2 regions of the Actinoplanes sp. NPDC023801 genome follow, and region 2 is predicted to be linked to the other one. Evidence: riboswitches for the same ligand, from Rfam matches in the RefSeq annotation. Region 2 holds a riboswitch; the other holds the start of a gene.
The links. Region 2 has a riboswitch for S-adenosylmethionine ahead of AB0G04_RS22035 (GNAT family protein). Riboswitches for the same ligand answer to the same signal wherever they lie in the genome.

Region 1 (4,276 bases), on a different contig from region 2:
TCTCGGTGCTGACCGATGCGGCCCTGGGTGCGGTCGGCGGCGCTGTGATGCTCTGGATCCTCTCCAACATCCTGAACCAGATCGAGGCCCTCGGTAACCTGCGGAAAGTCCTTCCGACGTACTACACCGAAGCCTGGCGCGGCATGCTGTCCACTCCGATCCAGTCCGACGAGCTGGCCAAGGGCGCGATCTCGGCGGTCATCTACGCCACGCTCTTCTGGGGCCTCGCCTTCTACCGGTTCACCCGCAAGGACGTCACTTCTTGATTTCGTACGGGACTCGCAGGGTCCCGTGACTCCGCCGGACGGCGTGGGCGGCACTCCGGACCGTCCCACGCCGCCGGCTCATGCATGGGGAGACGGCTACGACCGGCCGATATCGGTTGACGGCTGAGGCATCCGGGCGGTGACATGGCGCCCGTGACGGCTGACTTCTCGATCCGCCCCGCCCGCCCCGGCGACGCTTCCGCCCTCGCGGCGCTCCGGCGGGAGGTCTACCCGTACATGGTCCGGGGCGAGGCGACGATCCGCCGGATGATCGTCTCGCCGCCGCCCGGCACGGACCGGATCTTCCTGGTGGCCGATCGGGCCGGCGAGCCGGCCGGCACGGTGTCCGCGTTCCGCCAGCCGCGTTCCGCCGATGCCGGATTCGGCCAGGTCGCCGTCCAGGTGCACCCGGACCACCGGGGCCGGGGCATCGGAACCGCCCTGCTGGCGGAGGCCACCGACTACCTGCGGGCCGTCGGCGTCACCCGGGCCGATACCTGGGCCGTCCCGGAGTCGCTCGGGTTCGCCCGCCGCAACGGTTTCGAGCCGTCCCGCGAGATGCGCTACTCGGCTCTGGACCTGACCGCGTTCACCGGCGTTCCCGATGCCGGGCCGGGCATCACGCTGGTACCGCTGAGCGAGGTGACCGAGCAGGCGCTCTACGAGGCCGACGTGGCGGCGGCCACCGACGAGCCGGGTGACGTCCCGTCCCAGCCGATGCCCTATCCGACATGGCGCTACGAGACCTGGGAGGAGCCGGGCCTGGATCGGGACGTGAGCACCGCGGCCGTGGCCGGCGGAGTGATCGTGTCGTTCTCGCTGCTGTTGCGAGACGGCGACCGGGCCTGGTCGGACATGACCGCCACGGTTCCGGAGCACCGTGGTCGCGGCCTGGCCCGCCTGGTGAAGACGGAGACGCTGCGCCGGGCCGCGGCCGGGGGCGTGCGCACCGCCTACACCAGCAACGACGAGACGAACACCCCGATGCTGGCCGTGAACTCCCGTCTCGGCTACCGCCCGATCGCCACCCAGTTGTCCTGCCTGGCCACCCTCACTTCGTAACCCAGCCGCAGCCCGTGGTGAGTGGCGGTGCGCTGGTGGGCGTAGGTGACCACGCGGGGGTGGGGCGGCGCCGGTGGGCGTACCGGCGAAAGGTTCTGGAGAAGGAGGTCGCTCACACCTCGGGAACTCAGGGTGGTGTTGACGGAATCTCGTCGTAAGGTGTGGGAAACAACTGAATACCTCATCCAGAGGGGCAGAGGGATACGGCCCGACGAAGCCCCGGCAACCACCGCGCAGCGATTCTCGATGACGAGCCGCGTGTGGCAGGTGCTAATTCCGTCCCCGTTCCGGCAGGTCGCCGCGGGGAAAGATGAGAGGAAACTCTAGTGACGTCTGTCGTCAGCGCACCCTCTGCCACCTCCACGTCGCCCGCGAAGGGCCTGATCTGCCGCGCCTGTGGTGCCGAGTACCCCCTCGCCGCGCAGCACGCCTGTTACGAGTGTTTCGGCCCGCTCGAGGTCGCCTACGACGAGGCGGCACTCGCGCGGGTGACGCGGGCCCAGATCGAGGCGGGGCCGCAGAACATCTGGCGTTACGCGGCTCTGCTGCCGGCCGGACAGGACCCGGCGACCCGGGTGACCCTCGACCCGGGCCTGACCCCGCTGGTCGCCGCACCGCAGCTGGCCGCCGCGATCGGCCTGCAGGCGCCGCTGTGGGTGAAGGACGACTCGCAGAACCCGACTCACTCGTTCAAGGACCGGGTCGTCTCGGTGGCCCTGACCGCGGCCAAGGAGCTGGGCTTCAAGCGGTTCTCCTGCGCCTCGACCGGCAACCTGGCCAACTCGGTGGCCGCCCACGCGGCCCGTGCCGGGGTGCCGAGCATCGTCTTCATCCCGTCCGATCTGGAGCAGGGCAAGATCATCACGACCGCGGTGTACGGCGGCGAGCTGGTGGCCATCGAGGGCTCCTACGACGACGTGAACCGGCTGTGCAGCGAACTGGTGGAGACCGACGAGTTCGAGGACACCGCGTTCGTGAACGTGAACGTGCGGCCGTTCTACGCCGAGGGCTCGAAGACCCTGGGGTACGAGGTGGCCGAGCAGCTGGGCTGGCGCATCCCGGCGCAGGTGGTCATCCCGATGGCGTCCGGTGAGCTGCTCACCAAGATCGACAAGGCGTTCACCGAACTGGTCGAGATCGGACTGGTCGAGGCCCCGGAGGGCGGCTGGACCGTCTTCGGTGCCCAGTCCGAGGGCTGCAACCCGATCGCGGTGGCCCTGCACGCCGACACCGACGTGATCACCCCGGTCAAGCCGACCGGTATCGCGAAGTCGCTGAACATCGGTGACCCGGCCGCCGGGCCGTACGCGATCGAGGCGGTCCGCCGCACCGGTGGCTGGATGGACTACGCGAACGACGACGAGATCCGTGAGGGCATCCGGCTGCTCGCCGAGACGACCGGTGTCTTCGCCGAGACCGCCGGCGGCACGACCGTGGCGGTGCTCAAGAAGCTGGTGGCGAGCGGCAAGCTCGACCCTGCGAAGGAGACCGTCCTCTACAACACCGGTGAGGGTCTGAAGACGCTCGACGCGGTGGCCGGCCAGGTTGGACCGACCCACACGATCAAGCCGTCGCTGAAGGGCGCGCGGGAGGCCGGTCTGCTGGGATAGGTCACCATTTCGTGACCTTCTCTCACTGTCGGTAATCGGCAATCAGCCGGTTGTCGAGAATTACCTCCTCCGAGGACTTGCACTCCGATCTCCGGATCGGCAGGATGCTCTCTGCGGGAGGATGCGACGCCGTACGAGGCCCCTCACCTGGACATTGGCGACAATCTCCGAGGGTCCCAACGATCCAGCGCTGACCCATCTGGCTACGTGCCCGGAGGTGCTGTGCGTCCGTCCTCCCGACCAAAAATCCTGCGAACCCCCGGCCGGTCAAGAGTCTTGCGAACCCACGGCCGCAGTGGGAGCTCTTCCGGGTAATGCCCGTCGGCGAGTCCCGCGTTCTTCTCGAACCAGTTGCGGACGCCGTACGACGTGGTCAGTGCGATCGACCAGCCACACGCGACCCAGTAGGCGGGCCAGAACAGCGGGCCGAACAACGCGTACTGGCCGGCATGGCGGCATTCGTGGGTGAAGAGCGGGGCCCGTTCCTCCGCCAGCAGCCACTCGGCGCTCCGGTTCGTGATGATCACCGAGCCGACCGTGAAGCAGCTTCCGGCCGGCATCCTGAAGCGGAAGTTCTCGGCTATCAGGACACCGTGGCGGCCGCGCCGGATCCGGGTGCCGGTGACCGCGGCCAGCAGCAGCCCGACGAGGGTCGTCCCGTTCACGGCGGTCAGCGCCGTCCGGGTCACGTGCCACCCGCGCCCGGCCATCTCAGACCGGCCGGCGCATCTGCAGCTCGGTCAGGACCCGGACGGTCGGATGCGGCATGCGGACCCCGGTGTCGACGAAACCGAGTTTCTCGTACGCCCGGACGGCCCGGTCGTTGCCGCAGACCACCTCGAGCATCAGCTCGTCACGCCCGGCCGCCGCGGACCAGTCGGCGACCGCCTCGACGAGCTGGGCGAGCAGCTTGCCGCCCCGGTGGGCCGGTGTCAGGTAGACCGCGAAGATCACCGTGCAGCCCGGTTCGCCGGGGACCGTGGTGCCGCCGGCATGCCCGATCAGCGGCCCGCCCGGGTCGGCGATGAACTGGGCCGTCTCGAACCCCTCGGCCGACTGCCGGATGCGCTGCCGGTAGCCCTCGTGAGACCGGGCCGCGGCCTGGGCCAGGGTCTCCAGGAAAGCGAGTGGACTGTCCGCGAGCATCTCCAGCCGCAGCGCCCGGACACGCGCGGTGTCCTCCGGCGTGACGCGGCGTACCTCCCAGTTCTCCATGGGTCATCCCTACCGCCGCCGGATCCGGTCGGCAACCGGGTTGTCGCGAAGCTGAGTGGTGGTCTGCGACATGATTCGACGATGAACGATGAATTGCCCCGGCCGTACGCGGAGGCGCCCCCT
Region 2 (4,276 bases):
TCCCCGGGCCACCGGCCACGAATCCACCGACGCCGCCGTCGCCACCGCCGCCCATCGGGTCCTCACCGCGCTGTACCCGGCCCAGACCGACCGCCTCCGGACCCAGTACGACGAGTATCTGGCCGGGATCCCGGACGGCCGTGCCGAACGCGGCGGTGTCGCGGTCGGTGAACAGACCGCCGCCGCCATGCTCGCCTCCCGTGCCGGCGACGGGGCCTTCGGCGTCGAGGCGTTCCCGGTCTCCACCGAACCCGGCCGGTGGCGCCCCACCCCGCCCACCTTCGCCAACTCCGGCGCCTGGTCCGCCGACCTGCGGGCGTTCGTCCTGCCCCGTAACGACATGTTCCGCACCGCTGGGCCGCCCGCTCTCACCAGCGCCGCCTACACCCGCGATCTCAACGAGGTGAAGGCGGTCGGCGGGGCCGCGAGCACCGTGCGCACCGCCGACCAGACCGACGCGGCCCGGTGGTGGCACGACCGCAAGCTCGGCCTGTGGGAGATCAACCGGCAGCTCGCCGTCACGCAGCGTCTCAGCGTCGTCCAGTCGGCCCGCCTCCTCGCGATGGTGAACGTCGCGGCGTCGGACGCCAACACCGCCTGCTTCAACGAGAAACGCCACTGGGGCTTCTGGCGCCCGGTCACCGCGGTTCAGCTCGCCGACACCGACGGCAACCCGGACACCACGGCCGATCCGTCGTGGATGCCGCTGCTGATCACGCCGGGCAGCCCCGACCACACGTCCGGCCACGCCTGCACCACCGGCTCCAACATGGTGATCCTGCGGATGTTCTTCGGCCGCGACGACATCGCGTTCCACGCCACCAGCGAGGCCACCGGCACCACCCGCCACTTCGCCGGCTTCTCGAGTGCCCTCGAGGAACTGATCAACGCCCGCGTGTGGGGTGGCGTCCACTTCCGCTCCGCCGATACCGCCGGGGCCGTGGTCGGCGCGAGAACAAGCGTCTACCTCTACCTGCACGAGTTCCGCCGCCGCTGAACCGCGTGGTGACCTGCGGTTTGTATCGGGGCGCAGGTCACCACAGAGGGGCGGCCGAGCTGTTCTGCGTCCGTACGCCCAAAGGCCTTGATCTTCCGACCGTGTTCCTCGGTGACCGCGGCGGGACCTGGCGCCCGGCGGCCGAAGGCGTGCGTGAGCTGACGTCACGGCACCTGGGACGCGACGCCGCGACCCGCTGCGTCGGCTTCGTGCGCAACGTCGTGCCGGTGGGCGACGAGTCGTATCGGCTCCCGGTTCCCGAGGCTCACGTCCCGGTGTTCGTGCCGCGCGACCCTTCGCTGCTTCCGGTGGACGGATCCGGCAGCTGGGTCGGTGCCTCCGACGCGCCCGCACTGCTGGCCGAACGCCACTGGTGGCTCATCGCGTGCGAGGCACTCGGCTGGCCACACGACTGACCCAGCCGGGTTTGAACTTGATTGTTCGGACACGAGAAATTCACGGACATCATGATCTGGCGACGTTCGGCTCCCGTAGATCTGTGTCGTCCGAATCGGACGAAACAAAGGAGCCGCCATGCCCCTCCCCCGTCCCCTGATCGCCGGCCTCGCCGCTGCCGTAATCACTATCGGTCTGCTGGGTTCCCCCGCCCAGGCCGCCCCGACCGGCATCCCGTCGAAGTCGACGGCACAGACCTACCTGAACGCACTGACCGTCGCCGCCGAGGCGAACGCGGGCACCTACGATCGGGAGCTGTTCCCGCACTGGATCACGATCTCCGGTACCTGCAACACGCGCGAGACCGTCCTCAAGCGGGACGGCAGCAGCGTCGTGACCAGTTCGGCGTGCGCCGCGACGTCCGGCCGGTGGTACTCCCCGTACGACGGCGCGACCTGGACCGCGGCCTCCGACGTCGACATCGATCACGTGGTGCCGCTGGCCGAGGCGTGGCGTTCCGGCGCGAGCGCCTGGACCACCAGCAAGCGGCAGACTTTCGCCAACGACCTGACCCGGCCGCAGCTGATCGCCGTCACCGACAACGTGAACCAGTCGAAGGGCGACCAGGACCCGTCGACGTGGCAGCCGTCGGTCACGTCGTACCGCTGCACGTACGCCCGGATGTGGATCGTGGTCAAGTATCACTACGCGCTGAAGGTGCAGTCGTCGGAGAAGACGGCGCTGCAGACGATGCTCAACACCTGCTCCAGCTGACGTCACGGGGCGCCGCTCCGGCGGCGCCCTGTCCCGTTTCGGACAACCGGTGCTCGAGGTAGGCGCGGCACTCCGGCCATTCCTCGACGACCACCGAATAGAGCGCGGAATCGCGCAGCATCCCATGCTCCCCCGGCGCCCAGGACCGGGACCAGTTGCGCAGCACACCCTCGAAACGCGCGCCGGTCCCGGCGATCGCGGCCCGGGACCGGGCGTTGCGGGCGTCGGTGCTCAACCCGACCCGCACGACCCGCCACACCTCGAACGCCTGCCGGAACAGCAGGTACTTCGCCTCCAGGTTGAGTCCGGAACCCTGCGCGGAGGCGGCCAGCCAGGTGAAACCCACGTCGATCTGGGCGAGCCGGTCACCACCGGGGAACGGGCGCGGGTCCCAGTAGGCGGTCACCCCCACCGCCCGGCCGGTCCGCAGACAGATCTGGGCGTACGGGAGAAGCCGTCCCGTCGCTGCGGTGGTGAGCTGCTCCTCGACGTAGGCGGCGGTGGTCCCGGCGGTCGGCACCCAGGTCCACGCGTACCGGCCGCGGTCCTCGCCGGCGGCCGCCGCCAGGCCGGGGACATGCCGCCGGTGCAGCGGCTCGAGGCGGACGAGACGGCCGTGCAGAACAGGATGATCCATGAGGGTCCCTCTGGTTCGCGGCTTGCCCGGCACGCCACGCGCCGGACCCGGTCATCACCCGGGGCACCCCGCCCGCGCCGCGGAGGGTTGCCGGCCAGCGAGCCGGGGCTTGACGCTGACACTCATGACCTGACGGGCAACATACCACTGATCCTCAACGGACAACGGGCACGTGGTGCAGGCCGCCGGCGGTCGGCAGCAGGTAGGCGTTCCAGGCCTGGTTGTCCGGGGTGACGTCCGCATCGAGCTCGAACCCGATGACCGCCGAAGTGAACGGGACCTCGGCGAAGACGGCCCGCCCGAGCCCGGCAAGCCATTCGTCGAGCGTCGTCCGCCATGCCAGCGACCGCTCGTCGCCGTCCGGCCCGAACGGGAAGCCGCCGATCCGGCGGTCGGTGCGGTGCAGCGCGCCGAGCGGCAGGCAGAGACCCAGATGGTCGGCGCCGAGGGGCCCGTCGGCGCGGTAGGGGATCAGCCGGCAGACGACCCGGTGCCCGCCGGGGACGACGACGGTGCCGGCGAGATCGCCCGGCTCGTCGAGCGCGACGGCCTCCGGTTCCCGCGGTGTCTGCCCGGCCGGGTCCCGGTGACGGTCCGGGTACCAGCCGTCGATGCCGGCGACCCGGGTCAGCGCCCGCGCAGCCCGGCCGAGGACGGCATCGTCCCGCGCGCCGAACTCGAGATACAGCTCGTAGTAGCCGCCGCTCCAGTTCTCCGGGTCGGTGAACGATGCGGGGTCCGCTCTGCGCCGTGGTGTGGTCACGCCGCCGAAGCCTAAACCGCGGCGTCACCGGTCCGGCGGGCGGCGAGCATCACCGCGGCATGGTCCGTCCGGTGGGCGGCGAGCACCACCGCAACCTCCTCCGTCCGGCGGGCGGCGAGCATCACCGCGGCCTCGTCGAGGACGGCTGCGGTGCCGGTGAGCGAACCGTTGACGATCAACGCGAAGACCAGCTGGCGGCCACCGGCGTCGGTGACGTACCCGGAGAGCGCGTTGACGCCGGTCAGCGTGCCGGTCTTGGCGCGCACGTTGCCGGCCGCCGGGGTGTCGCGCATCCGGTCACGCAGCGTGCCACCGACCATCGGGTCCGGGTCGCCGGCGACCGGGAGGGCCGCCCGGAACGCCGGGAACCAGGTTCTCCGCCGCGCCTGCCGCAGCAGGGTGACGACTTGGGCGGCGGTCACCCAGTTGCGGCGGCTCAAACCCGAGCCGTCACCCATGGTGAGCAGCCGGGTATCGACGCCGAGGCGGCCGAGGGCGGCGGTGGCGGCGGCCAGCCCGCTCGGCCAGCTTCCCGGCCGAGCCGGTTCAGCGGCCCGTGAGATGGCTTTGACCAGGAGCTCCGCGATGCCGTTGTTGGAGAGCTTGAGGAGCGGCGGCAGCATCTCGGCGAGCGGCGGTGAGACGTGAGCGGCGAGGTGGCGGAATGCCGGAGGCACCGGCCCTCTGGCCGTACGTCCACCGACCGTGA

Region 1: it holds a riboswitch for S-adenosylmethionine, as region 2 does, so the genes downstream of both, thrC (threonine synthase) here and AB0G04_RS22035 (GNAT family protein) in region 2, are expected to answer to the same signal.

Annotation. Positions count from the first base shown of each region.
Region 1 is NZ_JBFAAI010000001.1:223,482-227,757, forward strand. Features, by position in the region: gene AB0G04_RS01000 (ABC transporter permease subunit) at 1-266, shown strand, start outside; gene AB0G04_RS01005 (GNAT family N-acetyltransferase) at 420-1,328, shown strand; SAM riboswitch class I at 1,507-1,645, shown strand; gene thrC (threonine synthase) at 1,655-2,938, shown strand; gene AB0G04_RS01015 (hypothetical protein) at 3,142-3,627, opposite strand; gene AB0G04_RS01020 (GNAT family N-acetyltransferase) at 3,650-4,153, opposite strand; gene AB0G04_RS01025 (hypothetical protein) at 4,235-4,276, shown strand, end outside.
Region 2 is NZ_JBFAAI010000012.1:50,789-55,064, forward strand. Features, by position in the region: gene AB0G04_RS22020 (phosphatase PAP2 family protein) at 1-997, shown strand, start outside; gene AB0G04_RS22025 (hypothetical protein) at 1,099-1,413, shown strand; gene AB0G04_RS22030 (HNH endonuclease family protein) at 1,532-2,167, shown strand; gene AB0G04_RS22035 (GNAT family protein) at 2,148-2,804, opposite strand; SAM riboswitch class IV at 2,818-2,934, opposite strand; gene AB0G04_RS22040 (hypothetical protein) at 2,959-3,567, opposite strand; gene dacB (D-alanyl-D-alanine carboxypeptidase/D-alanyl-D-alanine-endopeptidase) at 3,579-4,276, opposite strand, start outside.